DNA from 3 places in the Pseudomonas sp. DW-iso3 genome. Region 3 is predicted to be linked to each of the others. Evidence: predicted binding sites of a transcription regulator. Region 3 holds the regulator's gene; each other region holds the start of a gene.
What was found. The regulator sigma-54, encoded in region 3, starts transcription at its own class of promoters, with help from an activator protein. The targets are predictions, from matches to a motif close to ANTGGCATNNANNTTGCTNT.

Region 1: the regulator sigma-54 is predicted to act here: its motif matches at 5,958-5,977, upstream of glnA (type I glutamate--ammonia ligase).
Region 2: the regulator sigma-54 is predicted to act here: its motif matches at 5,806-5,825, upstream of glnK (P-II family nitrogen regulator).

What each region holds. Positions count from the first base shown of each region.
Region 1 covers NZ_JBZXDZ010000006.1:233,379-243,811, reverse strand. Annotated here, with positions in the region: gene AC4PS7_RS19060 (glycogen/starch/alpha-glucan phosphorylase) at 1-1,449, opposite strand, end outside; gene AC4PS7_RS19055 (YkgJ family cysteine cluster protein) at 1,688-2,122, shown strand; gene typA (translational GTPase TypA) at 2,329-4,149, opposite strand; gene thiI (tRNA uracil 4-sulfurtransferase ThiI) at 4,289-5,743, opposite strand; gene glnA (type I glutamate--ammonia ligase) at 6,078-7,484, shown strand; gene AC4PS7_RS19035 (chorismate mutase) at 7,635-8,171, shown strand; gene AC4PS7_RS19030 (cupin domain-containing protein) at 8,249-8,674, shown strand; gene glnL (nitrogen regulation protein NR(II)) at 8,962-10,047, shown strand; gene ntrC (nitrogen regulation protein NR(I)) at 10,044-10,433, shown strand, end outside.
Region 2 covers NZ_JBZXDZ010000008.1:325,444-335,876, forward strand. Annotated here, with positions in the region: gene AC4PS7_RS23995 (methyl-accepting chemotaxis protein) at 1-851, shown strand, start outside; gene AC4PS7_RS24000 (ABC transporter six-transmembrane domain-containing protein) at 855-1,769, opposite strand; gene AC4PS7_RS24005 (TetR/AcrR family transcriptional regulator) at 1,881-2,465, shown strand; gene AC4PS7_RS24010 (YifB family Mg chelatase-like AAA ATPase) at 2,462-3,958, opposite strand; gene AC4PS7_RS24015 (MFS transporter) at 4,053-5,324, opposite strand; gene AC4PS7_RS24020 (accessory factor UbiK family protein) at 5,351-5,611, opposite strand; gene glnK (P-II family nitrogen regulator) at 6,034-6,372, shown strand; gene AC4PS7_RS24030 (ammonium transporter) at 6,407-7,744, shown strand; gene AC4PS7_RS24035 (secondary thiamine-phosphate synthase enzyme YjbQ) at 7,956-8,381, shown strand; gene sutA (dormancy-specific transcriptional regulator SutA) at 8,485-8,811, shown strand; gene AC4PS7_RS24045 (HAD family hydrolase) at 8,870-9,565, opposite strand; gene xerC (tyrosine recombinase XerC) at 9,562-10,433, opposite strand, start outside.
Region 3 covers NZ_JBZXDZ010000001.1:218,363-228,795, reverse strand. Annotated here, with positions in the region: gene AC4PS7_RS01110 (KpsF/GutQ family sugar-phosphate isomerase) at 1-336, shown strand, start outside; gene AC4PS7_RS01105 (KdsC family phosphatase) at 337-861, shown strand; gene lptC (LPS export ABC transporter periplasmic protein LptC) at 870-1,442, shown strand; gene lptA (lipopolysaccharide transport periplasmic protein LptA) at 1,429-1,962, shown strand; gene lptB (LPS export ABC transporter ATP-binding protein) at 1,962-2,687, shown strand; gene AC4PS7_RS01085 (RNA polymerase factor sigma-54) at 2,873-4,366, shown strand; gene hpf (ribosome hibernation-promoting factor, HPF/YfiA family) at 4,442-4,747, shown strand; gene ptsN (PTS IIA-like nitrogen regulatory protein PtsN) at 4,758-5,222, shown strand; gene rapZ (RNase adapter RapZ) at 5,225-6,082, shown strand; gene AC4PS7_RS01065 (HPr family phosphocarrier protein) at 6,099-6,371, shown strand; gene AC4PS7_RS01060 (ZIP family metal transporter) at 6,460-7,353, opposite strand; gene AC4PS7_RS01055 (superoxide dismutase) at 7,387-7,998, opposite strand; gene AC4PS7_RS01050 (DUF2753 family protein) at 8,000-8,428, opposite strand; gene AC4PS7_RS01045 (class II fumarate hydratase) at 8,456-9,832, opposite strand; gene AC4PS7_RS01040 (hypothetical protein) at 9,825-10,220, opposite strand; gene pmbA (metalloprotease PmbA) at 10,371-10,433, opposite strand, start outside.

The DNA of each region.
Region 1 (10,433 bases), on a different contig from region 3:
CTTGGGGTTGGCCTGGTACAACCAGCGACGGAAGGTAATGCCGTTGGTTTTGTTGTTGATGCGTTCCGGGTACAGCTTGTGCAGCTCGGAGAACACCGTGCTGCGCATCAATTGGGTGTGCAGGCCGGACACGCCGTTGACGCTGTGGGAGCCCAGGAATGCCAGGTTGCCCATGCGCACGCGGCGGCCGTTGTCTTCTTCGATCAATGACACCGCGCGCAGTACGTCAAAGTCGTGGATGCCCTTGGCGCGCAGCGAGTCGATGTGCTGGGCGTTGATCAGGTAGATGATCTGCATGTGCCGGGGCAGCATGCGTTCCATCAGGCCGACCGGCCAGGTTTCCAGCGCTTCAGGCAGCAGCGTGTGGTTGGTGTACGACAGGGTTTCCACCGTCACATCCCACGCCGCTTCCCACGGAATGTGGTGCAGGTCGACCAATTGACGCATCAGCTCGGCCACGGCGATGGACGGGTGGGTGTCGTTGAGCTGGATCGCGGCGTGTTCGCCCAGGCTCAGCACCGAGCCGTGCATGTTCTTGTGGCGGCGCAGCAGGTCTTGCAGGGAGGCGGCGACAAAGAAGTATTCCTGGCGCAGGCGCAGTTCCTGCCCTGCTTCGGTGCTGTCGGCCGGGTAAAGCACTCGGGAGATGCTTTCGGCGCGTGCCACTTCGGCGACCGCGCCAAGGTGGTCACCGGCGTTGAAGCGCTCCAGGTGCAGGTCTTCCACCGCCCGGGCACGCCACAGCCGCAGCGTGTTGACGCTGGCACCGCGCCAGCCGACAACCGGCGTGTCATAAGCAATGGCGCGCACGGTTTCGTTCGGCGTCCATCGCTGGATCATTTTCCCGGAGGCATCTTCCAGTGTTTCGACGCTGCCACCAAAGCCGATCGGGTACGCCACTTCAGGGCGTTCGAATTCCCATGGGTTGCCGAAGTCCAGCCAGCGCTCGGTCTGCTCCTGCTGCCAGCCATCGACAATCGCCTGGCGAAACAAGCCGTGCTCATAACGGATGCCATACCCATGGCCGGCAATGCCCAGGGTCGACATGCTTTCCATGAAGCACGCCGCCAAGCGACCCAGGCCGCCGTTGCCCAGTGCGGCATCGGGCTCCAGCAGGCGGATGCGCTCAAGGTCGACACCCAGCTCCGAGAGCGCTTCACGAGCGATTTCCAGCACGCCGAGGTTGCTCAGGCTGTCGTAGAGCAAGCGGCCGATGAGGAATTCCAGGGAAAGGTAGTAAACCCGCTTCTGGCCCTTGCGGTAGATGCGCCGGGTGTGGTCCATCCAGTGATCGACCATCTGGTCGCGCGCGGCCAGGGCAATGGCTTCGAACCAGTCGTGGTCGAAGGCGTGATCCGGGTCCTTGCCCACCGCGTAGGTAAGTTTGGTCAAGACGGCATCGCGGAATGCGGCTACCTCTGCTTCTCGTTCAAGTGGTTCCTGAGACATCAATTGCGACCTCGGGCGAGATAGAAGGAGTTGCTAGAGCCTAGACGGTCTGACAGACGGTAGACGCTCTGGTTCGGCACTTTTTTAACGCATTTACCTTTACAGGGTTTTGATGCATTGGCCGTGCCTGCTTTTGATACAAGCGCGCCTTCTGGCCGAAACCCATAAAAAATTGTTCAAAAAATCATCAATCCCGGTATGATCGCGCGCCCGGACACCGCCCCACCTTGGAACCCTGATGAAGCCTCAACTGATCGCCGCCGCGGAACTCGACCGTCTTGAAACGTGGCAGAAATATTCCGCGCATATGTGCGGTGGTTGCGTGTCCAGCTGCTGCACGCTGCCGGTCGAAGTGAAGATCAAGGACCTGATCCGCATTGGTATCGTCGATGAATTCGAGCGCGGCGACCCGCCGAAGAACATCGCCAAGCGCTTGCAGAAGGAAGGCATCGTCGAGCGCTTCAACGCCAAATCCGAGATTTTTACCCTGCAGCGCATGAGCAACAACGATTGCCTGTACCTGGATCGTAAGACGCGCTTCTGCACTATTTATGACAAGCGCCCGGATACCTGCCGCAACCACCCGAAGATCGGTCCACGCCCTGGGTATTGCGCGTACAAGCCGAAGGAAGTGGTGCGCGAGACCAAGTTTCGGACACTCGATAAGTTCTGATCCAAGTTCTTTATTGCCTGGGCTACCGCGTTCGCGAGCAAGCCCGCCCCCACACTTGACCTCATTCATCCTGAAAAAACGCGGTCAAATGTGGGAGCGGGCTTGCTCGCGAAGAGGCCGGCACAATCACTGCACATTTTGCAGGCATAAAAAAAAACGCCCCCGGCCTTTCGACCGGGGGCGTTTTTCATTCAGCCTGAGTTAACTCAGTTCTTGGCTTTCTTGGCAGCGCGGGTACGCTCGCCTTCGTCCAGGATCTTCTTACGCAGGCGGATCGACTTAGGCGTGACTTCGCACAGCTCGTCGTCCTGGATGAATTCCAGGGCCTGTTCCAGGGTGAAGCGAACAGGTGGAACCAGAGCGATGGTTTCGTCTTTACCCGAAGCACGCATGTTGTCGAGCTTCTTGCCTTTGGTTGGGTTGACGCCCATGTCGTTATCACGGCTGTTCAGACCAACGATCTGACCGTTGTAGATCTCTTGACCGTGTTCAACGAACAGCTTGCCACGCGCCTGGAGGGTTTCCAGGGAGTAGGTCAGTGCCTTGCCGGTTTCTACCGATACCAGAACACCGTTCTGACGGCCGGACATGTCGCCGGACTTCATGGTGTCGTAGCGATCGAAGATCGAGGTCAGGATGCCAGCACCGTTGGTCAGGGTCAGGAACTGGTTACGGAAACCGATCAGACCACGAGCAGGGATGTTGTATTCCAGACGCACACGGCCTTTGCCATCCGGCACCATGTTGGTCAGGTCGCCTTTACGCAGACCCATCTCTTCCATCACCTTGCCCTGGGATTCTTCCGGGGTGTCGATGGTGACGTTTTCGAACGGTTCCTGCTTCACGCCGTCAACCTGACGGATGATCACTTCTGGACGACCAACGCCCATTTCGAAGCCTTCGCGACGCATGGTTTCGATCAGTACCGAGAGGTGCAGCTCACCACGGCCGGAAACCTTGAACTTGTCAGCCGAGTCGCCTTCTTCAACGCGCAGTGCAACGTTGTACAGCAGCTCTTTGTCCAGACGCTCCTTGATGTTACGGGAGGTCACGAACTTGCCTTCTTTACCGCAGAAAGGCGAGTCGTTTACCTGGAAGGTCATGGAAACGGTTGGCTCGTCAACGGTCAGAGGCTTCATCGCCTCGACGGTGTCCGGGTGGCACAGGGTGTCGGAGATGAACAGCGAGTCCATACCGCTGATGCACACGATGTCGCCAGCGGCCGCTTCTTCAACGTCGATGCGGTGCAGACCGTGGTGACCCATCAGCTTCAGGATACGACCGTTGCGCTTCTTGCCGTCGGCGCCGATAGCGACAACCGGGGTGTTCGGCTTGACGCGACCACGGGCGATACGGCCAACGCCGATAACACCCAGGAAGCTGTTGTAGTCCAGAGCGGAGATCTGCATCTGGAACGCGCCGTCACGGTCAACAGCCGGGGCTGGTACGTTGTCGACGATCGACTGGTACAGCGGGGTCATGTCTTCAGCCATGTCGGTGTGGTCCAGACCGGCAATACCGTTCAGGGCCGAGGCGTAGACGACTTTGAAGTCCAGCTGTTCTTCGGTGGCACCCAGGTTGTCGAACAGGTCGAAGATCTGGTCCAGAACCCAGTCCGGACGCGCGCCTGGACGGTCAACCTTGTTGATGCACACGATCGGACGCAGGCCGGCTTCGAACGCCTTCTTGGTCACGAAACGGGTTTGCGGCATAGGGCCGTCTTGAGCGTCAACCAGCAGCAGAACGGAGTCAACCATCGACATTACGCGTTCTACTTCGCCGCCGAAGTCGGCGTGGCCCGGGGTATCCACGATGTTGATGTGGTAGCCGTTCCAGTTGATAGCGGTGTTTTTAGCCAGGATGGTAATACCGCGCTCTTTTTCCTGGTCGTTGGAGTCCATCACGCGCTCGTCGTTGAGCTCGTTGCGCTCCAGGGTGCCGGATTGACGCAGGAGTTTGTCTACCAGGGTGGTTTTACCATGGTCAACGTGAGCAATGATGGCGATGTTACGTAGATTTTCGATCACTTGTGTATCTCGATCAGAGGATTCGGTGTGCTGACAGGTCGTGGCAGCGATTAACAGTAGAGTCAGGCCTTGCCGTTACAGCTTGACGGCAGAGTCGGGGGGCCGGTGACGCAGGCCACAGGCAAACAGCCCCGGGCTCTTAGCTCGGTCGATAAACGCGCACATTGGCATGTCCCTCACTGAGCAAATGGTGGGCATGCAGGCGACTCATCACGCCTTTGTCGCAATACAGCAGGTACTGACGGCTGTTATCCAGTTCCTTGAAACGCGCATTCAATGCATAGAACGGCAGCGTTTGTACGTCGATGCCGGCGATTTCCAGCGGCTCATCCTCAGCGGCATCCGGGTGACGGATGTCGATGACGATCTGGCCGGCCAGGGCTTCGCTGACTTCTTCGATCTTGATGTCCTGGCCCAATTCGTCGATCACGCGATCGATCGGGACCAGCTTGGCGTTCTCGAGCGCACGCTCCAGAATCGCCATGTCGAATTCTTTCTCCTCATGCTCCACGCGATGGCGCTTGGCGTGGGTCTTGGGGTTCACCGAAATGACCCCGCAGTACTCGGGCATGTGCTTGGCAAAGTCGGCGGTGCCGATCTGCTCTGCCAGGTCGATGATGTCCTGCTTATGGCTGGCGATCAGCGGGCGCAAGACCAGCTTCTCGGTGACGCAATCGATGATCGACAGGTTCGGCAGCGTTTGGCTGGAGACCTGGGAGATCGCCTCACCGGTTACCAGTGCATCGATCTGCAACTTGTCGGCGATTCGCGAGGCCGCGCGCAACATCATACGCTTCAATACCACGCCCATATGACCGTTATCGACTTTACCGAGAATTTCGCCCAGCACTTCCTCGAACGGTACGCTCACAAATAGCACGCGTTGGGAGCTGCCGTACTTCTTCCAGATAAAATGCGCGACTTCCATCACGCCCAATTCGTGTGCACGTCCGCCCAGGTTAAAGAAGCAGAAGTGGCTCATCAGACCGCGGCGCATGATCTGGTAGGCCGCCACCGTGGAATCGAAACCGCCGGACATCAGCACCAGGGTCTGTTCCAGGGCGCCCAGCGGGTAGCCGCCGATGCTGTTGTGCTGGCTGTGGATCACAAACAACCGTTGGTCGCGAATTTCCATGCGCACTTCAATTTGCGGCGCTTTCAGGGAAATTCCGGATGCGCCGCACTCGCGACGCAGCTTGCTGCCGACGTATTTCTCGACGTCCATGGAGCTGAAGGTGTGCTTGCCGGCACGCTTGCAGCGCACCGAAAAGATCTTGCCTTCAAGCTCACTGCCGTAGTGCTGTTTGCACTTCTCGGTGATGTCATCGAAGTCGCCCAGCGGGTACTCATCCACCTGCAGGAAATGCGCGATGCCCGGCATGCAGCTCAGGCGCTCGGTCATGTCCTTCAAGGCTTTGGGCTCGGTGACACGGGTTTCCAGCTCGAGGTTGTCCCACACGCCGTTCACCACCACAGCCGGGTCCAGATCGCGGAGCACGGCACGGATGTTCTTGGCCAACTGACGGATGAAACGCGTCCGTACCGGTCGGCTTTTGATGGTGATCTCGGGGAAGACTTTAACGATTAATTTCATGGAAACAGCGCGCGCCGGGCCTGCTGAAAAAGGGGGGCGCGGATTATAGCGGAAATCGCTCAAGGTTTAACCAGTTAATATGCATCGCACGTATCACGCACTAAATAGGTGCATTTGTGCGCCTTTCCGCTACATTGCGGTGCGCCATTTTTAGTCTTTTGTCGTAATGCACCTTTATAGGGTCGTTTTTTGAGCAGAAAACCCATGTTGGCGCACTGGCATGCAATTTGCTCTCTTGTGAGGCAGGTTGCCATGGCGGACTATCCGCGCCGGCATCACCCACATTCTAAGGGCTAACTCCACTACCCCAGCCCGAAGCCACCCGGAGGACACTATGTCGAAGTCGGTTCAACTCATCAAAGATCATGACGTTAAATGGATTGATCTGCGCTTCACGGACACCAAAGGCACTCAGCACCACGTGACCATGCCGGCTCGCGACGCGCTGGATGAAGCTTTCTTCGAAGAAGGCAAAATGTTCGACGGTTCCTCCATCGCTGGCTGGAAAGGCATCGAAGCCTCCGACATGATCCTGATGCCGGACGACAGCACTGCCGTACTCGACCCGTTCACCGAAGAGCCGACCCTGATCCTGGTCTGCGACGTGATCGAGCCTTCGACCATGCAAGGCTACGACCGCGACCCACGTGCGATCGCCAAGCGTGCCGAGGAATACCTGAAGTCGACCGGTATCGGTGACACTGTATTCGTAGGCCCAGAGCCAGAATTCTTCATCTTCGACCAAGTGAAGTTCAAGTCCGACATCTCCGGCTCCATGTTCAAGATCTACTCCGAACAAGGCTCCTGGATGTCCGATCAAGACGTGGAAGGCGGCAACCATGGCCACCGTCCAGGCATCAAAGGTGGCTACTTCCCAGTTCCGCCGTTCGACCACGACCACGAAATCCGTACCTCCATGTGCAACGCCATGGAAGACATGGGCCTGACCATCGAAGTGCACCACCACGAAGTGGCCACTGCCGGCCAGAACGAAATCGGTGTGAAGTTCAACACCCTGGTGGCCAAGGCTGACGAAGTACAGACCCTGAAGTACTGCGTACACAACACTGCCGTTGCCTACGGCCGTACCGCTACCTTCATGCCTAAGCCTCTGTACGGCGATAACGGTTCGGGTATGCACGTTCACCTGTCCATCGCCAAAGAGGGCAAGAACACCTTCGCTGGCGAAGGTTATGCCGGCCTGTCCGACACTGCCCTGTACTTCATCGGCGGTATCATCAAGCACGGTAAGGCCTTGAACGGCTTCACCAACCCGTCGACCAACTCCTACAAACGTCTGGTCCCAGGTTTCGAAGCACCGGTAATGTTGGCCTACTCGGCGCGCAACCGTTCCGCGTCGATCCGTATTCCATACGTGTCCAGCCCTCGCGCTCGCCGTATCGAAGCACGCTTCCCGGATCCAGCAGCCAACCCGTACCTGGCCTTCGCTGCCCTGGTAATGGCTGGCCTGGACGGTATCCAGAACAAGATCCACCCTGGCGACGCCGCCGACAAAAACTTGTACGACCTGCCGCCTGAAGAGGCCAAAGAGATCCCACAAGTGTGCGGCAGCCTGAAAGAAGCCCTGGAAGAGCTGGACAAGGGCCGTGCGTTCCTGACCAAAGGCGGCGTGTTCAGCGACGACTTCATCGACGCTTACATCGGCCTGAAGAGCGAAGAAGAAATCAAGGTTCGCACCTTCGTACACCCACTGGAATACGAGCTGTACTACAGCTGCTGATCCGGTAGCGCTGCTTAATGTAGCGTGATGAAAAAAGACCTCCTTCGGGAGGTCTTTTTTTTGGCCCGCGATTGCGCCGCATCGAGCACCTGTTGTATTGACTGATACTCCGCCATCGCGGGCAAGCCCCGCTCCCACAGGAGATCATCCTTGAAACGTCGACTTGTGTTCGCTCTGTTGTTCGTCAGTGCCAGTGCGAGTGCTGCGCCGCCCACTCTGGAGCCGCTGCTCAACAGCATTGCCGAACGCCTGGAGATCGCCGACCAGGTAGCCCTGAGCAAATGGGACAGCAAAAAGCCCGTGGAAGATAAAAAGCGCGAACAAGAGGTGATCGCCAGCGTTAGCGCCCAGGCACCGACCTACAAGCTGGACGCGGCCGCCGCCGAGCAGTTTTTTTCGGCGCAGATCGAGGCCAACAAGCTGGTGCAATACACCCACCTTTCCGACTGGCAGTTCCAAGGCAAGGCGCCGGACGACCCACGCCCGGACCTGATCAAACAGATACGCCCGCAGCTGGATGAACTGCAAAAACGCCTGCTGCAGCAGCTGGCCGACTTTACCCCGCAGCGCACCGACCCGCAGTGCCCACAGTGGCTGGCCGAAGCCGTGCATGAGCCGCTGAACGATCCACTGCGGCAACTGGCGATGATCCGTGCCACGGCCGAGCTGTGCGTTCGACCTACTTGATTTGAGGAACCGTCCTGCATCTTCACCTGGGCCGACAGCCATAGCCTGAGCGTTCACTGACCGAATAGGATGGAACCATGGACACCCTCAAGTGCTTGACTGCAGCAGCGACAGTTTTGTCGTTGCTGGGCTGCGGCACGCAGGCAAAAGATGCGGCGCAGATCGAGAAAGAGGTCTTGCTTGAACGTAGCGAGTCTTGGGACGGCACGCCCTACAAAGCCTACCCGTCCGGCACGCCGCAGCTCACGCTGATACGCCTGAAGATCCCGGCACGCACGCAACTGCCTTGGCACACCCACCCGATGCCGAACGCTGCCTACATCGTTTCAGGGGAGTTGACCGTTGACACCCGCGCAAGCGGCGCCTCGCGGACCTTGAGGCAAGGGCAAACCCTGGCCGAGATGATGGGCACCGAACATCGCGGCATTACCGGAAGCACACCCGTTGAGCTTCTGGTCTTTTATGCGGGCACTCCAGGCATGCCACTGTCAGAGCAACGCTGACCGTCCCGAACCGTTTTCACCCCGCATTGAAAACGGTCCGCCCAGCACTTCCTGAACAACCTTCACAAAACCGCACTATATTGGTGCGATAGGCTGCACCCTACCCACCTGCCCAGCCCATTTTGGTTCGAAACTTCCCGAGCAAGCTGGCAGAACGCCACAGTTTCGCGCCTAAAACCCCCATTTCAGGGCTTGCACGCTTCTTTTCGGAGCCTTGGTTTGGTTTTTGCATTTTCCTTGTATCAGCGTGTGCCTCAAGCCCGCGCGTTGCTCCAAAAGAGGTCCTGATGACCATCAGCGATGCACTGCACCGTTTGCTACTCGACAACCTGACCACCGCGACCATCCTACTCAACGACGACTTGCGTCTTGAGTACATGAACCCGGCGGCGGAGATGCTCCTGGCCATCAGCGGCCAGCGCAGCCATGGGCAGTTCATCAGCGAATTGTTCACCGAGTCAGCCGAAGCCTTGAGCTCATTGCGCCAGGCCGTGGAGCAGGCACACCCCTTCACCAAGCGCGAAGCGATGCTCACGGCCCTGACCGGCCAGACCCTGACCGTCGACTACGCCGTGACCCCGATCCTCAGCAACGGCGCCACCCTGCTGCTGCTGGAAGTGCACCCGCGCGACCGCCTGCTGCGCATCACCAAGGAAGAAGCGCAGCTGTCCAAGCAGGAGACCAGCAAGATGCTGGTGCGCGGCCTGGCCCATGAGATCAAGAATCCGCTGGGCGGTATCCGTGGCGCAGCGCAACTGCTGGCCCGCGAGCTGCCGGACGATAACCTCAAGGACTACACCAACGTCATCATCGAAGAGGCCGACCGCCTGCGTAACCTGGTGGACCGCATGCTCGGCTCCAACAAGCTGCCGTCGCTGGCGATGACCAACGTGCACGAAGTGCTGGAGCGTGTCTGTCAGCTGGTTGAGGCCGAAAGCCAGGGCTGCATCACCTTGGTGCGCGACTATGACCCAAGCATTCCCGACGTTTTGATCGACCGCGAACAGATGATTCAGGCGGTGCTCAATATCGTACGTAACGCCATGCAGGCCATCAGCAGCCAGAACGAGCTGCGCCTGGGCCGCATCAGCCTGCGCACCCGCGCCCTGCGTCAGTTCACCATTGGCCATGTGCGCCATCGCCTGGTGACCAAGGTCGAGATCATCGACAACGGCCCGGGGATTCCTGCGGAACTGCAGGAAACCATTTTCTTTCCCATGGTCAGTGGCCGCCCGGACGGTACCGGGCTGGGCCTGGCCATTACCCAGAACATCATCAGCCAGCACCAGGGTCTGATCGAGTGTGAGAGCCATCCTGGCCACACCACGTTCTCGATCTTTCTGCCACTGGAACAAGGAGCCCCATCGACATGAGCCGTAGTGAAACTGTCTGGATCGTCGATGACGACCGTTCTATCCGCTGGGTCCTCGAGAAAGCCTTGCAACAGGAAGGCATGACCACCCAGAGCTTCGACAGCGCCGACGGTGTAATGAGCCGCCTGGCGCGCCAGCAGCCCGACGTGATCATCTCGGACATCCGCATGCCCGGCGCCAGTGGCCTGGACCTGCTGGCGCGGATTCGCGAGCAGCACCCGCGCTTGCCGGTGATCATCATGACGGCGCACTCGGACCTGGACAGCGCTGTCGCGTCCTATCAGGGCGGCGCCTTTGAATACCTGCCCAAGCCGTTCGACGTGGACGAAGCGGTGGCATTGGTCAAACGCGCCAACCAGCACGCCCAGGAACAACAGAACCAGGAA
Region 2 (10,433 bases), on a different contig from region 3:
CGCTGTCGACCATGGTCTCGCATATCCGCAAGGCAGCCGAAGAGGTCAACAGCCGTGCCCAGGCGTTGTCTGGGTTATCCGGTGGTGCTTATGAGGGCATGGAGCAGCAGTCCGGTGAGATCACTAGCATGGCTGGTGCAGTGGAAGAGTTCAGCGCCACGTCGCTGAACATCGCCGATAACATGGGCAGCACCGAACGCCTCGCCCAGGAAAACGCCCAGCAAACCCGTATCGGGCGCAACTCGATGCAAGAAGCGTCGTCGTCCCTGGAACACATCGCCGCCGCGCTCAACAGCACGGCTACGGTGATCAACACCCTGGGCCAGCGTTCCCAGGAAATTGGCGGGATCGTCGGCGTGATCACCTCGATCGCCGAACAAACCAACCTGCTGGCACTCAACGCCGCCATCGAAGCCGCACGGGCGGGTGAGCAGGGTCGTGGGTTTGCCGTGGTCGCTGATGAGGTGCGTAACCTGGCGTCGCGTACCCGTGAGGCCACCGACGAAATTTCCGGGATGATCCAGAGCATCCAGCAGGAAACCGGCAACGCCATCAGCACCATGGAGCGCGGCAACGTATTGATGCAGGAAGGCCTGTCGCGCAACGCCGATGTGGCGTCGGCCCTGGCGCGTATCGACGAGCAAAGCCGCTCGGCCGGTCAGCAGTTCGCTGCGATCACCACCGCCACCCAGGAACAGAGCAGCACCGCGACTTTGCTCAGCAGCAACCTGCAGAGCATTGCGCTGGCCAACAGCGAGCAGCGCGAGGTGGTGTCGAACCTGGCGATCACGGCCAAGGAACTGGAGACCCTGGCGGCGGGCCTGCGGCATGAAGTGGATCGGTTTCGTTGAGACCTAGCGGTCGCCCAGCCCTGGGTCCACGCGCTTGCCGATGTCTTTGAGGCGCGCCAGTTGGTCGACCATGCCAGGGGCTTCGTCCATGCTGGTGACGAAGGTCCACAGGTAGGTCATGACCGCATACACATGACCGGCCTTGACTGCGGGGGACAAGGCCAACTGGCTGATGGCGACCACGAAGAGCAAGGCAGCCAGTGTGCCGAGAAACAGGTACGCAGCGGCCTCGCGGTCTGACAGCCAGATCCGCAGGCGAGACAGCACCTGGTAGTGGCGTCGCAGGGTCGGCGCACCGACTTTTTCCACCAGGCCGATTTCCTTTTCCAAGCGATTATTCAGGCGCTCATGCAGCGCTTGGTTACGTTGGGCAAAGCGCGGCAACAGCGTGATACACAGCACCAGTGCGCCCAGGCACGCGAGACCGACCCAGGGCTCGATCACGATCAGCATCACCGCCGCACCAATAATCGATACCAGCGCCGTGGCGATGATCGGCACGTGTTTCTCAAAGAAGTCGACGAACTCTCGTGCGAGCACCACCCGTGCCGCTGACTTGGAGGTGCTGTGATTCTGCAGGCGCTGGTTCAGAATCACCGGCACCGCCAGGTCGGCGTAGATCCGGGTGAAGGTTCGGGTGTCCAGCGCCCGGCGTGCCGCGCCGACGACCCAGAACGCCAGGACCACGGCGGCGTAGAACAGAGCGTTGCTGGCATCGCCCCGAATGATTGCATCCACCGCAAACCCTGCAAACAACGGGTATGCCAGCAGCAGGGCATTTTCCAATGCAACCAATGACAGCGTGCCGAACAGCTTGCCGGGATAGGCTTTGGCGATCGCATTGAGGGTCTGGCCGGCGGATTGCTGGCCGATTTTCTTGCTTTCTTCGATCAGGATTTGAGGCGTGACGGATGTCATGGGTGCACCAAAGGGATGATAGACGCTATTATTGAGCGACTGCTCAAGTATCCTTGAGCGATCGCTCAAAAAGCAAGCGCCGCTTATCTGCCGGTGCCGAAAGGAATTGCCATGTCGCGTATCGACCGTAAAGACCAGATCATCGCCGCCGCCCTGGAGTTGTTTCGCAGCAAGGGGTTTGCCGATGTGTCCACCCGCGACCTGGCCGAACATGCCGGGCTGTCCCGTAGCCACGTTTATCACTACTTCAGTGATTGGAAGGAGCTGCGCCGCGAAGCCTTCGTGCGGTTTGCCAATGAGCAGTTGGACGAAGTACGGGCGCCTCTGGCAGAAGCCCCCCCGCTGGATGCCTTTGTGGGTTTTTTGCGTGACTGCCTTCCGAGCACCGCCGATGCAGGCTGGGCGCTGTGGCTGGATGCCTGGGACGAAGCGATGCAAGACCCGCAAATGGCCCAGGCTTACCTGGTGATCAATGCTCAATGGCAAGGCATGCTCGCCGAAGTGATCGAGCGAGGTGTCGCTGCCAATGTCCTGCGTTGTGACTCGCCACAACGCGCTGCCCGCCAAATCTTTGCAGTGGCGATGGGCTACGCCGACGACCTGATGCTCCAGCCCTCCACGGAGTCGGCCGAAGCGGCCTTGGATGAAGTGATGGAAGTGGCGCGGTTGCTGCTGGACTTTCCACAGTCACCCTAGCCAACAGCCGCGGGCCGATACTGCAACGCTTCCGCCAGATGCGCCCGGTTGATGCTATCGGTGTGCTCAAGGTCGGCTAGGGTGCGTGCCACTTTGAGCAGTCGATGGGCTGCGCGCAGGGAAAGCGTCAGCCGTTCACAGGCGTTTTCCAGCCAGCATTCGTCGACCTTCGCCAGCTTGCAGTGCTTGCGTAGCTCCGGCAGATCAAGGAAAGCATTCGCACAGCCTTGGCGTTGCTGTTGGCGATCGCGGGCCTGGGCGACCCGTGCCGACGCCTCGGCTGTGTTATCGCCTGCCTGCTGGGTAGGATTCAACGCAGTGGTTTCTCGCGCCACAGTGAGGTGCAAGTCGATGCGGTCCAGCAGCGGCCCGGAGAGCTTGTTGCGATAGCGCTGGATCTGCTCCGGCGTACAGCGACAACGTCCGCTGGGTTCGCCGAGGTACCCGCAAGGGCAGGGGTTCATGGCGGCGACCAGTTGGAAGCGGGCCGGGAAGCTCACGCGGTCGCGGGCACGGGAAATCACGATGTGCCCTGATTCCAGTGGCTCGCGCAGCACCTCCAATACTTTGCGGTCGAACTCCGGCAGCTCATCCAGAAACAGCACGCCGTGATGGGCCAGGGTGATTTCTCCCGGTTGCGGCTTTGACCCGCCTCCCACCAGCGCCGGGCCCGACGCCGAATGATGCGGCTGGCGAAACGGTCGGTGCGGCCAATGACTGAGTGGCGCCACGCTGACGACCGATTGAATCGCCGCCACTTCCAGGGCTTCCTGCTCACTCAGCGGTGGCAACAAACCCGGTAGGCGACTGGCGAGCAATGTCTTGCCGGTGCCGGGCGGGCCGCTTAACAGCAGGTTATGCGCCCCCGCCGCCGCGATCAGCAGTGCGCGCTTGGCGGCGAGCTGGCCCTGTACTTCGCTCAGGTCCGGGTAAGGTTTGTTCAGATACAGCAATCCGTCGGATTGGTAGGGCTCGATAGGCTGATGTCCGTTCAGGTGTGCCACCACCTGCAGCAAGTGATCCACGGCGAGCACTTTCAACCCCGACGCCAGGCAGGCTTCTTCCGCATTCGCCCGCGGCACGATTACGGTGCGCCCCGCCTTGCGCGCCGCCAATGCTGCCGGCAACACGCCTTTCACTGCCCGCACTTCGCCGGACAGGGCCAATTCTCCCAGGCATTCCACCTCATCGAGCATCGACGCCGGCACCTGCACGCTGGCCGCGAGGATTCCCAAGGCAATCGCCAGGTCAAAACGCCCGCCGTCCTTGGGCAGGTCGGCAGGCGCCAGGTTCAGGGTGATGCGGCGGGCCGGGTATTGCAGGGCAGAATTGAGAATGGCGCTGCGCACCCGGTCCTTGCTTTCCTTGACCGCCGTTTCCGGCAAACCCACCAGTGTCAGGGACGGCAGACCATTGGCCATGTGCACCTCGACGGTGACGGCGGGAGCTTCGACGCCAATTTGGGCACGGCTGTGGACGATGGCGAGGGACATGCTCGTTCCTTGAAGAATTGAGGCCGCTTCCTGCGGTTTCTCAAAGGTAGTCGAGGGAACGCATGGGCAACGAATCAGACTTTTACAGGACGTATCAACGTGCAAAGGCGTTGGGATACTTATCCAGATAGGCGCCGTTGAGTTGGGTGTCCGGGGCACGCATGAAGGTGCGGAAATCGGGAATCAGGAACACCAGCAGTGACAACCCCAGCACCATCGCCCCCAGCGACGTGATGGTCAGGGTGACACCGAGGTTGGCGATCAGGCCATTCATGGCGAAACTGCCCAGCGGGCTGGCTGCCGCGGACAGAAAGGACACGGTGGCGAAGATCCGGTTGCGGTGCTGCTTGGGGGTCGCCAGTAATCTCACGGCAGAGGTCGGAATGTTGATCAGCATCAGGCCCACCCCTCCACAGAAAAACGCCAGGGGCACGACGACTATCGATGAGAGCGCGCCGGCCAGCCACATATTGCCCCCCAACAGTGCAAAGCCTGCCGCGACACACAGGTCGCGGGGTACCCGTTGGGTCAACCAGCCGGTGATCGTGTAGCTGCCCGCCAGGATGCCCAGGCCGAAGCACGCATCCAGCAGGCCGAGGTAGGTGATCGGGTAGTGGATAACTGTCTTCACGTACAGCGGCAGCAGGATGGTAAAAAATGGAAACAGGGCAAAGTTGACGAGCATCGCCACAAGAGCCAGGTAGAACTCGACCTTCACCCCATAGACCGCCTTGAAACCCGAGTAAATCATGCGCCAGCCGCTGGAGGTCGGTTCAGGTTCATCTGGGGCGCTGGCGCCGAGGTGGAGTGGAATGGATGCGATCAACACTGCCGCGCCAAGCATCGCAATGAAGTCGACGGCAAACGCCAGCGGGGTACCGAAGCTGAAAATCAACGCGCTGGCCATGGCTGGCCCGAGCAGGTTGGAAATGGACGACAGCATGCTTTTGGTGCGCACGGCCAGTGAGACCTGATCGTCACGCGCAAACAATGGAATGATCGACGACTGCAGCGGCTCGCGCACACCGGCGACGGCACTGCTGATGAGCATCAGGGCGCCGACGCTCCAGGGGTTGAACAGCTGCGTCGCAGACAGAAAAAACATCAACAGCGCGGTCAACACGCTGGTCAGGGAAACCAGCCTGAGGATCAGGATCTTGTTGTACTTGTCGCCCAGCCATCCCAGCAGAGGGCGGGCCAGCACCTGCGCCGCGATGGAGCAGGCGATCATGTTGGCGAAGACGACGGCGGAACCGGTTTCCTGCAAGGCCCACCACGCCACGGCGAGTTGGTTGCAGCGGCCACCGAGCACCACCAGTAAAAAGCTGAATTGTATTTTCAGCAGGCGCCGGTCGAGGGCCGGCAAGCCCCACAGGGACCGGTTGATGCCGGTTATTCGCCCGCTGGCGTCAATCGCGCTTCCAGTTCCGCGACTTTTGCCTCCAGGCTCTCCAGCCGCGCACGCGTGCGGGCAAGTACCACCATCTGGCTATCAAATTCTTCGCGGCTCACCAAGTCGAGCTTGCTGAAACCACTTTGCAGCAAGGCCTTGAATTGGCTTTCGATTTCATTGCGGGGCAATGGGGTGTCACCGCTGAACAGGCGAGAGGCGTGGCCGCTCAGGGCGTCGAGGAGGTCTTTGGGCGCGAGCATGGGAAATATTCCGGAAAACTGTTGGCCGGCAGTGTATCACGCAGCGTCTATAGTCTTTTTCACGACGGCGGGCGCACGCTTTTCGCGCAGAGGGTCGGGCGGCTACGCACTGTTTTTGTGCGCATTGCCGTCGCCCAAAAGCCTCGCAGGTGGGGATAAGTGGGCAAAGGACTGATTTCAGTGATTTTTACGGAGCTGGCAAGGTTTCTGCTTAGACGAACATGACCCATGCACTGATGCAGTCGCTGTGACGAATGCAGTGCGCCGACGGATCAGGGGTACAGGTTTCGTCACCAGTGGTTCGCTGGCGTCGCAAAGGCAAATGCCGAGGCGACGACGCGTTACAAAGCCAGGCACTGCGCTTAGACTTGAGACGGGTTTGTTTTCCTGGGGCAAGTCCACCAATTCGGGAGAGAGTTTTCATGAAGCTAGTCACTGCCATCATCAAGCCGTTCAAGTTGGACGATGTACGCGAGTCGTTGTCCGAGATCGGCGTGCAGGGCATTACCGTTACTGAGGTCAAAGGCTTCGGTCGGCAGAAGGGTCATACCGAGCTGTATCGCGGCGCGGAATACGTGGTCGATTTCCTGCCGAAGGTGAAGATTGATGTCGCCATTGACGACAAGGATCTTGACCGGGTTATCGAGGCGATAACCAAGGCCGCCAACACCGGCAAGATCGGTGACGGCAAGATCTTCGTGGTCAATCTGGAACAGGCTATTCGCATCCGTACCGGCGAAACCGATACCGACGCAATCTAAGCCGCCAAACCCCAACGCCCCAGGAGAAAACAATATGACTCTGCGTAAATTCGCAGGGCTCGGAGCCCTGTTGTCCATCGTAATGCCAAGCCTGGCCATGGCGGCAGACGAAGTGGCTGCTCCAGTCCTCAATTCCGGCGACACCGCCTGGATGTTGACCGCCACCGCTTTGGTGCTGTTCATGACCATCCCTGGCCTGGCGCTGTTCTACGGCGGCATGGTCCGCTCCAAGAATATTCTGTCGGTGATGATGCAGTGTTTCGCGATCACCGGCCTCATCAGCATCCTCTGGGTCGTATACGGCTACAGCATCGCGTTCGATACCACCGGTATGGAACAGGGTGTGGTCAACTTCAACTCCTTCTTCGGCGGCATGGGCAAGGCGTTCCTGGCGGGCGTGACCCCGGCCAGCATCACCGGCCCTGCAGCGCTGTTCCCGGAAGCGGTGTTCATCACCTTCCAGATGACCTTCGCGATCATCACCCCGGCGCTGATCGTCGGTGCCTTCGCTGAGCGTATGAAGTTCTCCGCGATGCTGATCTTCATGGCTATCTGGTTCACCCTGGTCTATGCGCCGATCGCGCACATGGTCTGGAGCGGCAACGGTGGCCTGATGTGGGACTGGGGCGTGCTGGACTTCGCCGGCGGCACCGTGGTGCATATCAACGCGGGTGTGGCTGGCCTGGTGGCGTGCATCGTGCTCGGCAAGCGTAAAGGCTTCCCGACTACTCCAATGGCTCCGCACAACCTGGGTTACACCCTGATCGGCGCAGCCATGCTGTGGATCGGCTGGTTCGGCTTCAACGCTGGTTCCGCGGCTGCGGCCAACGGCACTGCCGGCATGGCAATGCTGGTTACCCAGATCGCTACCGCTGCTGCAGCGCTGGGCTGGATGTTCGCCGAGTGGATCACCCACGGTAAGCCAAGCGCACTCGGCATCGCCTCGGGTGTGGTGGCGGGCCTGGTAGCCATCACCCCAGCGGCTGGCACCGTGGGCCCGATGGGCGCCTTGGTGATCGGCCTGGTTGCCGGTGTGATCTGCTTCTTCTGCGCCACCAGCCTCAAGCGCAAGCTGGGCTACGACGACTCCCTGGACGCGTTCGGCGTGCACGGTATCGGCGGTATCGTCGGTGCGATTCTCACCGGTGTGTTCGCAGCCCCTGCGCTGGGCGGCTTCGGCACCGTGACTGACGTTGCCGCGCAGGTTTGGATCCAGTGCAAAGGCGTTGGCTTCACTGTGATCTACACGGCGATCGTGACCTACGTCATCCTCAAGGTGCTGGACATGGTCATGGGCCTGCGGGTGACCGAAGAAGAGGAGGCCGTCGGCCTCGACCTGGCGCAACACAACGAGCGCGGCTACAACTTGTAAGTACGCATAAAAAAGATGCCCGGCTTGCCGGGCATTTTTTTGCCTGGCGTTTGTCAGTCATAACACGCTGTGTCGGTTTTTTCGTCGAGTTTGTGATGAGGTTCACCCGGCACTTTTCCGCGTGCCAATGTCTTACAGGCATGTAGGCGTATTCGGCACTTTGTTTTTTCCCAGAGCGCGCTAGAATGCGCGCCGATGGGCGGAGAACTGTATGTGGCAACAGACCTTGATTACCCTGCGGGCCAAGCCTCGGGGCTTTCACCTGGTGACCGATGAGTTGCTGGCCGGCTTGCCTGAGTTGAAGGCCTGTCGCGTGGGCTTGTTGCATCTGTGGTTGCAGCACACTTCGGCCTCGTTGACCGTCAACGAGAATGCCGACCCGGCGGTTCGCCGTGACTTCGAACGTTATTTCAACGCGCTGGTGCCGCAAGGCCTTGCCGGGTTTGAACACAACGACGAAGGTCCGGATGACCTGCCGGCGCACTTCAAGGCCAGTCTCCTGGGCTGCCAGCTGAGTTTGCCGGTGAAGGCCGGCCGCTTGGCGATGGGGACCTGGCAAGGTGTTTATCTGGGCGAGCACCGTGATCATGGCGGTGCTCGTAAAGTCCTCGCCACCTTGCAGGGTGATGGGGCATAAGCCACTGGTTATCCCGTGGATGTTGATTTTTTTCCGGCAGCCGTCGACAGAAGGTGAAGCTGGGCTATAACTAATCTGCTTTTCGCAAGTCATGAGGTAGAACATGAGCGACGATGATCTGGAAAACGACGACCTGGAAGTAGGTGACGACGACGACACCGAAGAAGGTCTGGAAGCGGCGGCGGAAGACGTGGCTGACGACGACGGTGGCGATGACGCACCTGCCCCGGCTGCCAAGGGCAAAGCCAAGGCTGCTGTGTCGGTAGATGAATTGCCGAGCGTTGAAGCCAAGAACAAAGAGCGTGATGCCCTTGCCCGTGCGATGGAAGAATTCCTCGCTAAAGGCGGCAAAGTGCAGGAAGTCGAGGCCAACGTGGTGGCAGATCCACCGAAGAAGCCTGATAACAAGTACGGCAGCCGACCTATCTGAGGTCAGTCACCAGCTTGTAAGGAAAAGCCCGCCGTCGCTGCGGGCTTTTTCATGGGCGTTATTTCCAGCCAGCCAGCAAAGGCGCTAATTCGGCCAAGCTGCGAACCTCTGCATCCGGGCGCTTATCGGCTTCCCAAACCTTACCCGTCGGGTTGAACCACACCGCCCGAAGCCCCGCCTGCTGCGCCCCGGCAATGTCATCCCCTGGATGATCGCCAATATGCACCGCTGCGCTGGCATCCACGCCACCGCGTTGCAACGCTTCTTGAAACAGTCGCGCATCCGGCTTGGCGATGCCGATGTCTTCAGCGCGCAGGGCAAAGTGAAAGTAGTCCGCCAGGCCCACGCGCTGCACGTCGGCATTGCCGTTGGTGATCACCCCCAGCAAGAAGTGCTGGCGCAAGGCTTTGAGCATGGGCTCCGCTTCGGGGAAGGGGGCGAGTTGGTGGCGCGCGTGTATGAACGCCTCGAAGCATACATCCGCCATTTCCGTGGCCTCAGGCTGTGGATAACCAGCCTCTTCAAACGCATGCATCAACACCCTGTGACGCAAAAGGCTGATCCGGTGTTTCAGCTCGGGATGGCGCTCCAGCACCTGTTGGCGAAGACTGGCGAAGTGCTCCAGCGGCAAATCGCCGACCTTCGCAGCGTTGACCGTCAGCCATTCGCGCATCGACGCTTCGGCGCTGATGATGACGGGTACGTTGTCCCAGAGCGTGTCGTCCAGGTCGAAAGTGATCAGCTTGATACTCATGAGTCGCCGCCCTTGATGCGTTTGGCCCGTGGATGGGCGCTGTCGTACACCGTTGCCAGGTGTTGGAAATCCAGATGGGTGTAGATCTGCGTGGTCTTGATGTCGGAGTGGCCGAGCAGCTCTTGAACCGCGCGCAGGTCCTGGGACGATTCCAGCATATGGCTGGCAAAGGAGTGTCGCAGCATGTGTGGGTGCAGGTTCTGACCCAGCTCGCGCTCACCGGCGGCCTTGACCCGCACTTGAATCGCCCGTGGCCCCAGGCGCCGGCCTTGCTGGCTGACAAACACCGCGTCATCCGCGGGATTGGTCAGCAGGCGCAGCGGTAGCCACAGTTGCAAGGCTTCCCGGGCTTTGCGGCCCACCGGTAGCACGCGGGTCTTGCTGCCCTTGCCGAGTACTTGCACCAGGCCGTCCGCCAGGTCCAATTGGTCGAGATTCAGGCCAGTCAGCTCCGACAGACGCAGGCCAGATGAATAGAACAGCTCCAGGATGGCCTGGTCGCGATGGGCCAGGAAGTCATCCTCGACGGCGCCATCCAGCAATTGCAGGGCGCGGTCGGTGTCCAGGGTTTTGGGCAGACGTCGTTCGCCCTTGGGCGGCGACAGGCCGTTGGCCGGGTCGTGATCGCACAGGCCTTCGCGGTTCAAATAGTGATAGAGCCCGCGTACCGCCGAGAGCAGGCGCGACAGGCTGCGCGAGGATTGACCCGCCTGGTGCAGGCGCGCGATCAGGCTGCGCAGGCTCTGGATATCCAGAGCCTTCCAGCTGCTGATCTGTTGTTTCTCACAGTAGGCCAAGACCTTGTTCAAGTCCCGCCGGTAGGCTTCCAGCGTATGGGGCGACACCTGGCGCTCGTTGCGCAGGTGAG
Region 3 (10,433 bases):
GTCCAGCGCGGCACCTTGTTGAAGGACGCGCTGATGGAAATGACCCGCAAAGGCCTGGGCATGACCGTGATCCTGGAAGACAACGGCCGCCTGGCCGGGGTCTTTACCGACGGCGACCTGCGCCGCACCCTGGACCGCACCATTGATATCCACACCGCCACCATCGATGCGGTGATGACCCCCCATGGCAAGACCGCCCGCCCTGAAATGCTGGCCGCCGAAGCCTTGAAGATCATGGAAGACCACAAGATCGGTGCGCTGGTGGTGGTCGATGCCGATGACCACCCGATCGGCGCCCTGAACATGCACGACTTGCTGCGTGCGGGAGTGATGTAAATGACCAGCGACCTGTTGCAACGCGGTAAAAACATCAAGTTGGCGATTTTCGACGTTGATGGCGTGCTGACCGATGGCCGCCTGTACTTCCTCGAAGACGGCAGTGAATTCAAGACGTTCAACACCCTCGACGGCCAGGGCATCAAGATGCTGATGGCGTCAGGCGTGCAAACGGCAATCATCAGTGGCCGGAAGACTCCGGTTGTGGAACGTCGCGCACAAAATCTGGGGATTCCTCACCTGTATCAGGGCCGCGAGGATAAACTGGTGGTTCTGGACGAGCTTCTTGGCCAACTCAACCTAAGCTATGAGCAGGTCGCCTACTTGGGCGATGACCTGCCAGACCTGCCGGTGATCCGCCGGGTGGGCTTGGGCATGGCGGTCGCCAATGCGGCGGCATTTGTTCGCGAGCATGCCCACGGCATCACCACCGCCCGTGGCGGCGAAGGTGCCGCCCGCGAGTTCTGCGAGCTGATCCTGCGTGCCCAGGGCAGCCTTGAAGCGGCCCACGCCGCCTACTTATAGAGCGTTTTATGCTGAGCAAAAAGATTCGCAACTTCCTGTTATTCGGGGTCATCGCCGCGCTGCTCCTGGCGGTGGGCTACTGGAATATCAGCCCGGAGCGCTTTCTCGACCAGCCTGTTGCGCAGGCTGACCAAGGCGCTATCGACTATTACGCCACCAATGCCTACAGCGTACAGTTCCTACCTGACGGCAAAGTGCAGTACGAAATGACATCGGACAAAGTCGAACACTTGAAGGCATCCGAAGTCACCCTGCTGACCAACCCCGACCTGAATCTGTACCGCGGCACCGAATTCCCCTGGCACGTCACCAGCAAGCGTGGCGAGGTCAACCCGGACGGTACCGAAGTTGAATTGATCGACTCGGTACGCGTCGCCCGCACTGACGCGCAGAACCGCGATACCGTGATTACCAGCAGTCGCATGACCGTATTCCCGCAGAAGCAATATGCGCAGACCGAGCAAGACGTTAGAATCGACGGCGCTGGCGGTGTATCGACTGGCAAGGGAATGAAAGCGTATTTGAAAGAAAGCAGGATACACCTGCTATCGAACGTAAGAGGACAGTATGAGGCTCGTTAAAACTCTCCCTATTTTGCTCGGTCTGGGCGCAGCACTGGGAAGCGTGAGCGCCTGGGCTCTGCCGAACGATAGCCAGCAGCCGATCCACATCTCGGCTGACGATGCGCAGCTGGATGACAAGCAAGGTGTCGCCACCTACACCGGTGGCGTGATCATTACCCAGGGTTCGATGAAGATCACCGGTAATACGGTGACCCTGACTCGCACCGCTGCCGGCGACATCGACGTGGTGACTTCCGTGGGCAACCTGGCTTACTTCGAACAGAAGCAGTCGCCTACCGACACCGGCCCGATGAAAGGCTACGGCAAGACCATCCAGTACCACGCCCAGCAGAACCGCATCGTGCTGATCGATCAGGCCAAGGTGCTCAGCCCCGATGGCAACTCCACGGAAGGCGAGAAAATCACCTACGACACCGTGAAACAGATCGCTAACGCCGGTCGTGCCAATGGCAGCAAGGTCACTGCACCACGCCCACGCATCGACATGGTTATCCAGCCGAAGAAGAAGGCCGAGTAATGGCAACCCTGAAAGCCCAGCATCTGGCCAAGGCCTATAAAAGCCGTCAGGTCGTGCGCGACGTCAGCCTGTCGATCGACAGCGGCCAGATCGTCGGCTTGCTCGGCCCCAACGGTGCCGGCAAGACCACCTGCTTCTACATGATCGTCGGCCTGGTCCAGGCGGACCAGGGTCGCGTGCTGATCGACGACCTGGACGTGAGCCACCAGCCGATGCACGGCCGTGCACGCGCCGGTATCGGCTATCTCCCGCAGGAGGCGTCGATCTTCCGCAAACTGTCGGTCGCCGATAACATCATGGCGATCCTCGAGACCCGCAAGGAACTCGACCGTGACGGCCGCCGCAAGGAACTGGAAAGCCTGCTGCAGGAATTCCACATCAACCACATTCGCGACAACCTCGGCATGAGCCTGTCCGGTGGTGAGCGTCGTCGTGTGGAAATCGCCCGCGCCCTGGCCACTGCCCCCAAGTTCATTCTGCTGGACGAACCGTTTGCCGGCGTCGACCCGATCTCGGTCGGCGACATCAAGCAGATCATCCATCACCTCAAGGCCAAGGGCATTGGCGTGCTGATCACTGACCACAACGTCCGTGAGACCCTCGATATCTGCGAAACCGCGTATATCGTCAACGATGGCCAACTGATCGCCGAAGGTGACTCGGCCACCATCCTGGCCAACGATCTGGTCAAGGAAGTGTACCTGGGTCACGAGTTCCGCCTGTAAACACCGTGGTGTCACGGCCGTTTGCCGAGGTGCGCGGGAGTCAATGAAAACCTCCGGATTTTTATTGTTACCGCGCTCTAGGCAAAGCCCCCGACATCAGGCATATAATTTGCTTATGTTTGGCGCTCACGCGCCCTGTCGTGGATGGCGCATTGCGCCGGCGAATAAGGTGTTAAGCCCCTGCCATGAAACCATCGCTAGTCCTGAGAATGGGCCAGCAGCTGACGATGACACCGCAGCTGCAACAGGCCATCCGCCTGCTCCAATTGTCGACCCTGGACCTGCAACAGGAAATCCAGGAGGCCTTGGAGTCCAACCCGATGCTCGAACGCCAGGAAGAAGGCGACGACTTCGATAATGCAGACCCGCTGGCCGATAACATCGAGCAAAAACCCAATTCCGACGTGCAGGAACCCTCCTATCAGGAAACCGCCCCTACGGTGGATAACCTTGAGGAAGGCGATTGGAACGAACGCATCCCCAACGAGCTTCCCGTCGACACGGCCTGGGAAGACGTCTACCAGACCAGCGCCAGCAGCCTGCCCAGCAATGACGATGACGAGTGGGACTTCACCACCCGCACCTCCGTTGGCGAGAGCCTGCAGAGCCATCTGCTCTGGCAACTGAACCTGGCGCCGATGTCGGACACCGATCGCTTGATCGCCGTGACCCTGATCGACTGCATCAACAACCAGGGTTATCTGGACGAGACGCTTGAAGAAATTCTTGAAGCCTTCGACCCGGAACTGGATATCGAGCTGGACGAGATTGAAGCCGTCCTGCACCGCATCCAGCAGTTCGAGCCCGCCGGCATCGGCGCACGCACCCTCAGCGAATGCCTGTTGCTGCAATTGCGCCAACTGCCGGCCAAGACGGCCTGGCTCACCGAGGCCCAGCGCCTGGTCACCGACTACATCGACTTGCTCGGCAGCCGCGACTACAGCCAGTTGATGCGCCGCATGAAGCTCAAGGAAGACGACCTGCGCCAGGTCATCGAGCTGGTACAGAGCCTCAACCCGCGCCCAGGCTCGCAAATCGAGTCGAGCGAAGCCGAATACGTAGTCCCCGACGTCATCGTACGCAAGGACAACGAGCGCTGGCTGGTAGAGCTGAACCAGGAGTCGGTGCCGCGCCTGCGCGTCAACCCGCAATACGCCGGTTTCGTACGTCGCGCCGATACCAGCGCCGACAACACCTTCATGCGCAACCAGTTGCAGGAAGCGCGCTGGTTCATCAAGAGCCTGCAAAGCCGCAACGAAACCCTGATGAAAGTGGCCACTCAGATCGTCGAGCACCAGCGCGGCTTCCTGGAATACGGCGACGAGGCGATGAAACCGCTGGTACTGCATGACATCGCCGAAGCGGTTGGCATGCATGAATCGACGATTTCCCGGGTGACCACCCAGAAATTCATGCATACCCCACGGGGTATTTATGAACTGAAATACTTTTTCTCCAGCCATGTCAGCACCTCCGAAGGCGGTGAATGCTCGTCCACGGCGATTCGCGCGATCATCAAAAAACTGGTTGCTGCGGAAAATCAGAAAAAGCCATTGAGTGACAGTAAGATCGCTGGTTTACTGGAGGCACAAGGCATTCAGGTCGCCCGTCGAACCGTCGCCAAGTACCGCGAATCCCTTGGGATCGCGCCTTCCAGCGAGCGTAAGCGTTTGATGTGACGGGCGGGCCACAGCGTTCCAGTGGCAGGTAGTCCTACCTGCCGCTTTATGCACTGGCAACGAAGGAGAAGCTGTATGCAAGTCAACATCAGTGGACACCATGTAGAAGTCACCCCTCCATTGCGCGAATACGTCGAGCAGAAGCTGAAACGGCTTGAGGGTCATTTCGACAAGATCACCAATGTGCAAGTCATCATGAAGGTCGACAAGCTTCAGCAGAAAATTGAGGCGACTCTCCAGATACCCGGTGGCGAAGTAGTCGCCAATGCCGAGCATGAAGACATGTATGCATCAATCGACTTGCTCACAGACAAGCTTGACCGCCAACTTAAAAAGCATAAGGAAAAGAATCTGAGCCTGCTTCAGGGCACAGGTCGTTAACTCTCCCCCCATGATCCGACTTGAAACCATCCTGACCCCCGGCCGTTCCCTTGTGAACGCGCCGGGCGGCAGCAAGAAGAAAGCCCTTGAGCAAATTGCCAACCTGATCAGCCGCGAAGTGCCTGAACTGGAAATGCAAGATGTCTACGAGGCTCTGATTGCCCGTGAAAAACTCGGTTCCACCGGTTTTGGCAACGGCATCGCCATTCCGCACTGCCGCCTCAAAGGCTGCGAGACCCCAGTCAGCGCCCTGCTTCACCTGGACGCTCCCATCGATTTCGACGCTATCGACGGTGCCCCGGTCGACCTGCTGTTTGTACTGCTGGTCCCGCAGGCTGCCACCGATGCGCACCTGGAACTGCTTCGGCAGATCGCCAGCATGCTCGACCGCAAGGACGTACGCGACAAACTGCGCAGCGCCAAAAGCAACGAGGCGCTTTACCAGGTTGTCCTGGATGAACAGAACGGGCAGTAATCATGCGCTTGATCATCGTCAGCGGCCGCTCCGGCTCGGGTAAAAGCACCGCCCTCAACGTTCTTGAGGACAGCGGTTTCTATTGCATCGACAACCTGCCCGCCGGCCTGCTGCCGGAATTGGCGGAACGCGCGTTGATCCACACCGAACTGGCTCAGCCTCTGGTTGCCGTTTCGATTGATGCACGCAACCTGCCCAGCCACCTTGAGCGATTCCCGCAATTGCTCGAGGAAGTGCGGGCCAAGCATATCCATTGCGATGTGCTCTACCTGGATGCCGACGAAGAGACCCTGCTCAAGCGTTTCTCCGAAACCCGTCGGCGCCACCCCCTCAGCAGCCCTCACCGTTCCCTGGCGGAAGCCATTGAAGACGAAACCAAGCTGCTGGGGCCGATCATTGACCTCGCCGACCTCAAGATCAACACCACCAGCCTCAACCTGTACCAGTTGCGCGACGCCATCAAGCTGCGCCTGCTGAACCAGCCGGAGCCAGGCACCGCCTTTCTGGTCGAGTCGTTTGGGTTCAAGCGTGGCATGCCGGTGGACGCCGACCTGGTGTTCGACGTGCGCTGCCTGCCCAATCCCTACTGGAAGCCGGAGCTGCGTGAGCAATCCGGGCTGGACCAGGCCGTGGCCGATTACCTGGCCGCGCAACCGGATGTGGAGGAAATGTTCCAGGACATTTCCAGTTACCTGCTCAAATGGCTGCCGCGTTTTGCCGCCAGCAATCGCGCCTATGTCACCATTGCCATCGGCTGCACCGGCGGGCACCACCGCTCCGTCTACCTGACCGAGCGCCTGGGCCAGGTGTTGCAACAAACCCTCAAGAATGTCCAGGTCCGCCACCGCGACCTTAGCTGAAAGGAACACCTTCGCGATGCCCGCTCTGGAAATTGAAATCATCAACAAACTGGGCCTGCACGCCCGTGCCTCGGCCAAATTTGTCGGTGTCGCCGGGCAGTTTCCCTGCCAGATCCGCGCCGGTCGTACGCCGGAATCCATGGTCGATGGCAAAAGCATCATGGCCATGATGATGCTGGCTGCCGGCAAGGGCACCAAGATTCACTTGAAGACAGAGGGCGAGCAGGAAGACGAAGCGATGGCCGCACTGGTGGCACTGATCAATAACTACTTCGACGAAGGCGAATAACCCTCCTGTAGAAGTCTGGCTGACCGGCGATAGCGTCCACGACTCGCGACTGATCGCCGGCGAGCCGGCGCCTACAAGGGAGCGGGTATTATCCCAAAGCCGTGTCCATCACCATCATCAAGCAAAATCCGATGCACAACCCAAGGCTGGCGAGCTTTTCATGACCATTGCGTCGCGACTCGGGGATGACCTCGTGAGTCACCACCAGCAGCATCGCGCCAGCGGCAAGCGCCAAACCCAATGGCAACACTACTTCGGCAAGGCTGACCAACCAGGCACAAAGCACCGCAAACACCGGCTCCACCAGACCTGACGCCGCACCGATCAAGAACGCCTTGCCCCGCGACATCCCCGCCCCGGCCAACACCAACGCAATCACCAGCCCTTCCGGCACGTCCTGCAAGGCGATGCCCATGGCCAGGCTGTCAGCATCCGGCATGCCGCCGCCCGCCGAGACACCCACAGCCATGCCTTCCGGGATATTGTGGGCAATGATGGCAAACACAAACAGCCAGATACGCGGCGGGATCACCGGTTTGTCCGGCGTGCCCACCAGCATTTCCGGGCTGGCGCCGGAGACTTTGCGGTCAACCAGATACAGCCCGAAGGCGCCCAACATAATGCCAAAACTGATCAATCCACTGGCCCCCCAGGGCGAGAGCCCCAGGCCTTCAGCCGCAGCGATGCCCGGCACGATCAGCGAAAACGCGGTCGCCGCCAACATCACCCCAGCCCCAAAGCCCAGCAGCGTATCGCTCAATGCCACCGGCATGCGCCGGATAACCAGCACCGGCACCGCGCCGAGCGCCGTCCCGAGCGCACAGATGGATCCGCCCTGCAGGGCGCGCAGAATGCGCGGCTCCAGGTTCAGCCACGCCAGCCCGTGGGCCACCAGCAATGCAGTACCTGCCAATAGCAGCAGCGAGCCAAACGCATAACGAAACATTCGCCCGCTGCTGATCGCCAGTGTTTCAGTGCCCATAGTCGGCCTTAGATCTTGTTATGAAGGTGAATGTCAGGCCACGGCGGCCTGATAGCGTGCGGCGACTTCTGGCCAGTTGATAACACTGTAGAAGGCATTGATGTATTCCGGGCGGCGGTTCTGGTACAGCAAATAGTAGGCGTGTTCCCAGACGTCTAGACCTAGGATCGGCGTGTTGCCGCTCATCAGCGGACTGTCTTGGTTACCGCTGCTTTCCACCACCAGGGTCTTTTGTGGATTGACGCTCAGCCAGGCCCAGCCGCTGCCAAAACGGGTCAGCGCAGCCTTGGTGAAAGCCTCCTTGAAGCTGTCGAAACCGCCCAACTGCTCCTCGATGGCTTTTCCCAATGCGCCGTCGGGTTTACCGCCACCTTTGGGCGACATCACTGCCCAGAACAGCGAGTGGTTGGCATGGCCGCCGCCCTGATTGATCACGGCTGCGCGCAGCTTTTCCGGCAGTTGCTGCACGCTGGAGACCAGCTTCTCCACCGGCCAGCCGGCGAACTCGGTGCCGTCGACGGCAGCGTTGAGGTTGTTGATGTAGGTCTGATGGTGCTTGGTGTAGTGGATCTCCATGGTTTGCGCATCGATATGCGGTTCCAGGGCGTCGTAGGCGTAAGGCAATGCAGGCAAGGTATAAGTCATATCAATGTGCTCCGTATTGAGGAGGGGTGGGTTGCGCCGCTGCGCCACCCAACAGGCGATGAGTGCGAGGGTACTCGCCGTGATCGCTGATGAAATTCAAGAGCTCGACGTAGGTCTTGCTGCTCTGGCGCAGCGCCGCTTCCCGCAATTGCGGGCTCAGCCGCGGATCCTGCAGGGTCTGCAGCAGGCGCTGGTGGATGGCACAGAGGTATTCCGCGCTTTCCTCCGGCTGGTTCAGGCGCAGGTGAAGGTCCGCCAGGTTGTGATGGGAAATGACGCAAGCCGCCACTGCTTCGTCGGCGTCCGCCCAGCGTTCGAACAACACTTGGGCCAAGGCGAGGGCTTGCAAATAGGCCTCGCGAGCGTCCACCAACTCGCCTGCCATAAAGCAGCGATTGGCCCGTTCGATCATGCGTTTCCAGTGCTCCATGGTGAGCCTCCAAAGCAGGGTCGGTGATTACACGCCGCCGGCCGTGAGCTTTTCCGGATCCAGCAGAACTTCCAGTTGGCTGCGCGGTAAGTCGGTGTGTTCAAGGGCGACGTCAATCACCGGACGGCCTTGCTGATAGGCCTTCTTGGCAATTTCAGCGGCCTTTTGGTAACCGATGATCGGGTTGAGCGCGGTCACCAGGATCGGGTTGCGCGACAGCGCTTCCTTGAGCTTGGCTTCGTTGACCTTGAAACTGGCGATGGCTTTATCGGCCAGCAAACGGCTGGCATTGGCCAGCAATTCGAGGCTGCTGAGCAGGTTCTGCGCGATGATCGGCAGCATCACGTTCAACTCGAAGTTGCCGGACTGGCCTGCGACGGTGATCACCGCGTCATTACCGATAACCTGGGCGGCAACCATCGCCGTCGCTTCCGGGATCACCGGATTGACCTTGCCAGGCATGATCGACGAGCCAGGCTGCAGGCCTTCCAGTTCGATTTCACCCAGGCCCGCGAGCGGACCGGAGTTCATCCAGCGCAGGTCGTTAGCGATTTTCATCAGCGACACGGCAATGGCTTTTAACTGGCCGGAGACCGCGACGGCGGTGTCCTGGGAGCCAATCAGCGCGAACAGGTTCTTGCCGGGCGTGAATTTCACGCCGGTCAGGCTGCTCAGTTGCTGACTGAAACGCACAGCGAATTCCGGGTGTGCGTTGATCCCGGTGCCAACCGCCGTACCGCCTTGGGCCAGCGCTTGCAGGCTCGGCAATAGATCCTGCAAGTGGCCGATATTGGCCTTGAGCTGCTGCGACCAACCGTTGAGCACCTGGCTCATGCGCACAGGCATGGCATCCATCAGGTGCGTTCGGCCGGTTTTGATGAACGGGTGAACCTCCTCGGCTTTCTGTTCAATGACTTGCACCAAATGCAGCAGGGCCGGCAGCGTTTGCTCATGCAGGACCAGTGCGGCACTGACATGGATGGTGGTCGGAATGATGTCGTTGCTGCTTTGGCCGCAGTTCACGTGGTCGTTGGGGTTGACCGATTCGCCGAGCAACCGGGTAGCGAGGGTGGCAATCACTTCATTGGCGTTCATGTTGGAGCTAGTGCCGGAGCCCGTCTGGAAGACATCCACCGGGAAGTGACGCATGAAGTCGCCTTCCAGCAAGCCTTGGGCGGCGTCGACGATGGCCTTGCCCTGGCCTTCGCTGATTTGCTTGAGGTCGACGTTGACCTTGGCGGCGGCGGTCTTGGCCAGGATCAGGGCGCGGATGAATTGCGCCGGCATGCGTTGATGACTGATCGGGAAGTTGTTCACCGCGCGCTGGGTTTGCGCGCCATACAAGGCCTCGGCCGGCACTTGCAGTTCGCCCATGCTGTCGCGTTCGATACGGGTGTTACTCATCGGAAGATCCTTGCACCAGGTCAGAAACAGAAATCGAGGGCAGCAGCTCGCAGGTCGCCAATCGCCACGCAAAGGACTGCCAGCGCTTGAGGCGGCATGCGCAGTGGGAGAGTTTTTCCAGGTCGCGCAGGGGGCGCCAGGCTTGATCCAGGCACAGAGAGCGCCAATGCCAGGGCAGTGCGATGTCGCTGGCGGTATCGAGCAGCAGGTGGAATGAAGTTTCTGCGATCGTCCACGGATGGGTCGCCGTGCAGCACGCCAGGTATCGCCCCTCATTGAGGTAATGTTCGATCAGGCGCGGTTCGTTGGGGTCGAGGCCGCAGCGAATCTGGCGACTCATCCAGCGCCAGCTCTCCAGGTAAGGATCCTCATGCAGGACAGAACTCATGATCCACACTCATTCGGTAATGATATTTATTATTAAATGATATTGAGAATCAAAACAAGTGCAACAAACTAGCCACCTGCAATGCACGCACAAAAAAAGGCGCGCCGTCTTGAGGAGGGCGCGCCTTTATTGGGTGAAGCGTCGGAAGGATCAGCTGCCAGCGACAGTCATCCGCTCGATCAACACCGAACCTGTGCGAATGTTGCTGCGCAG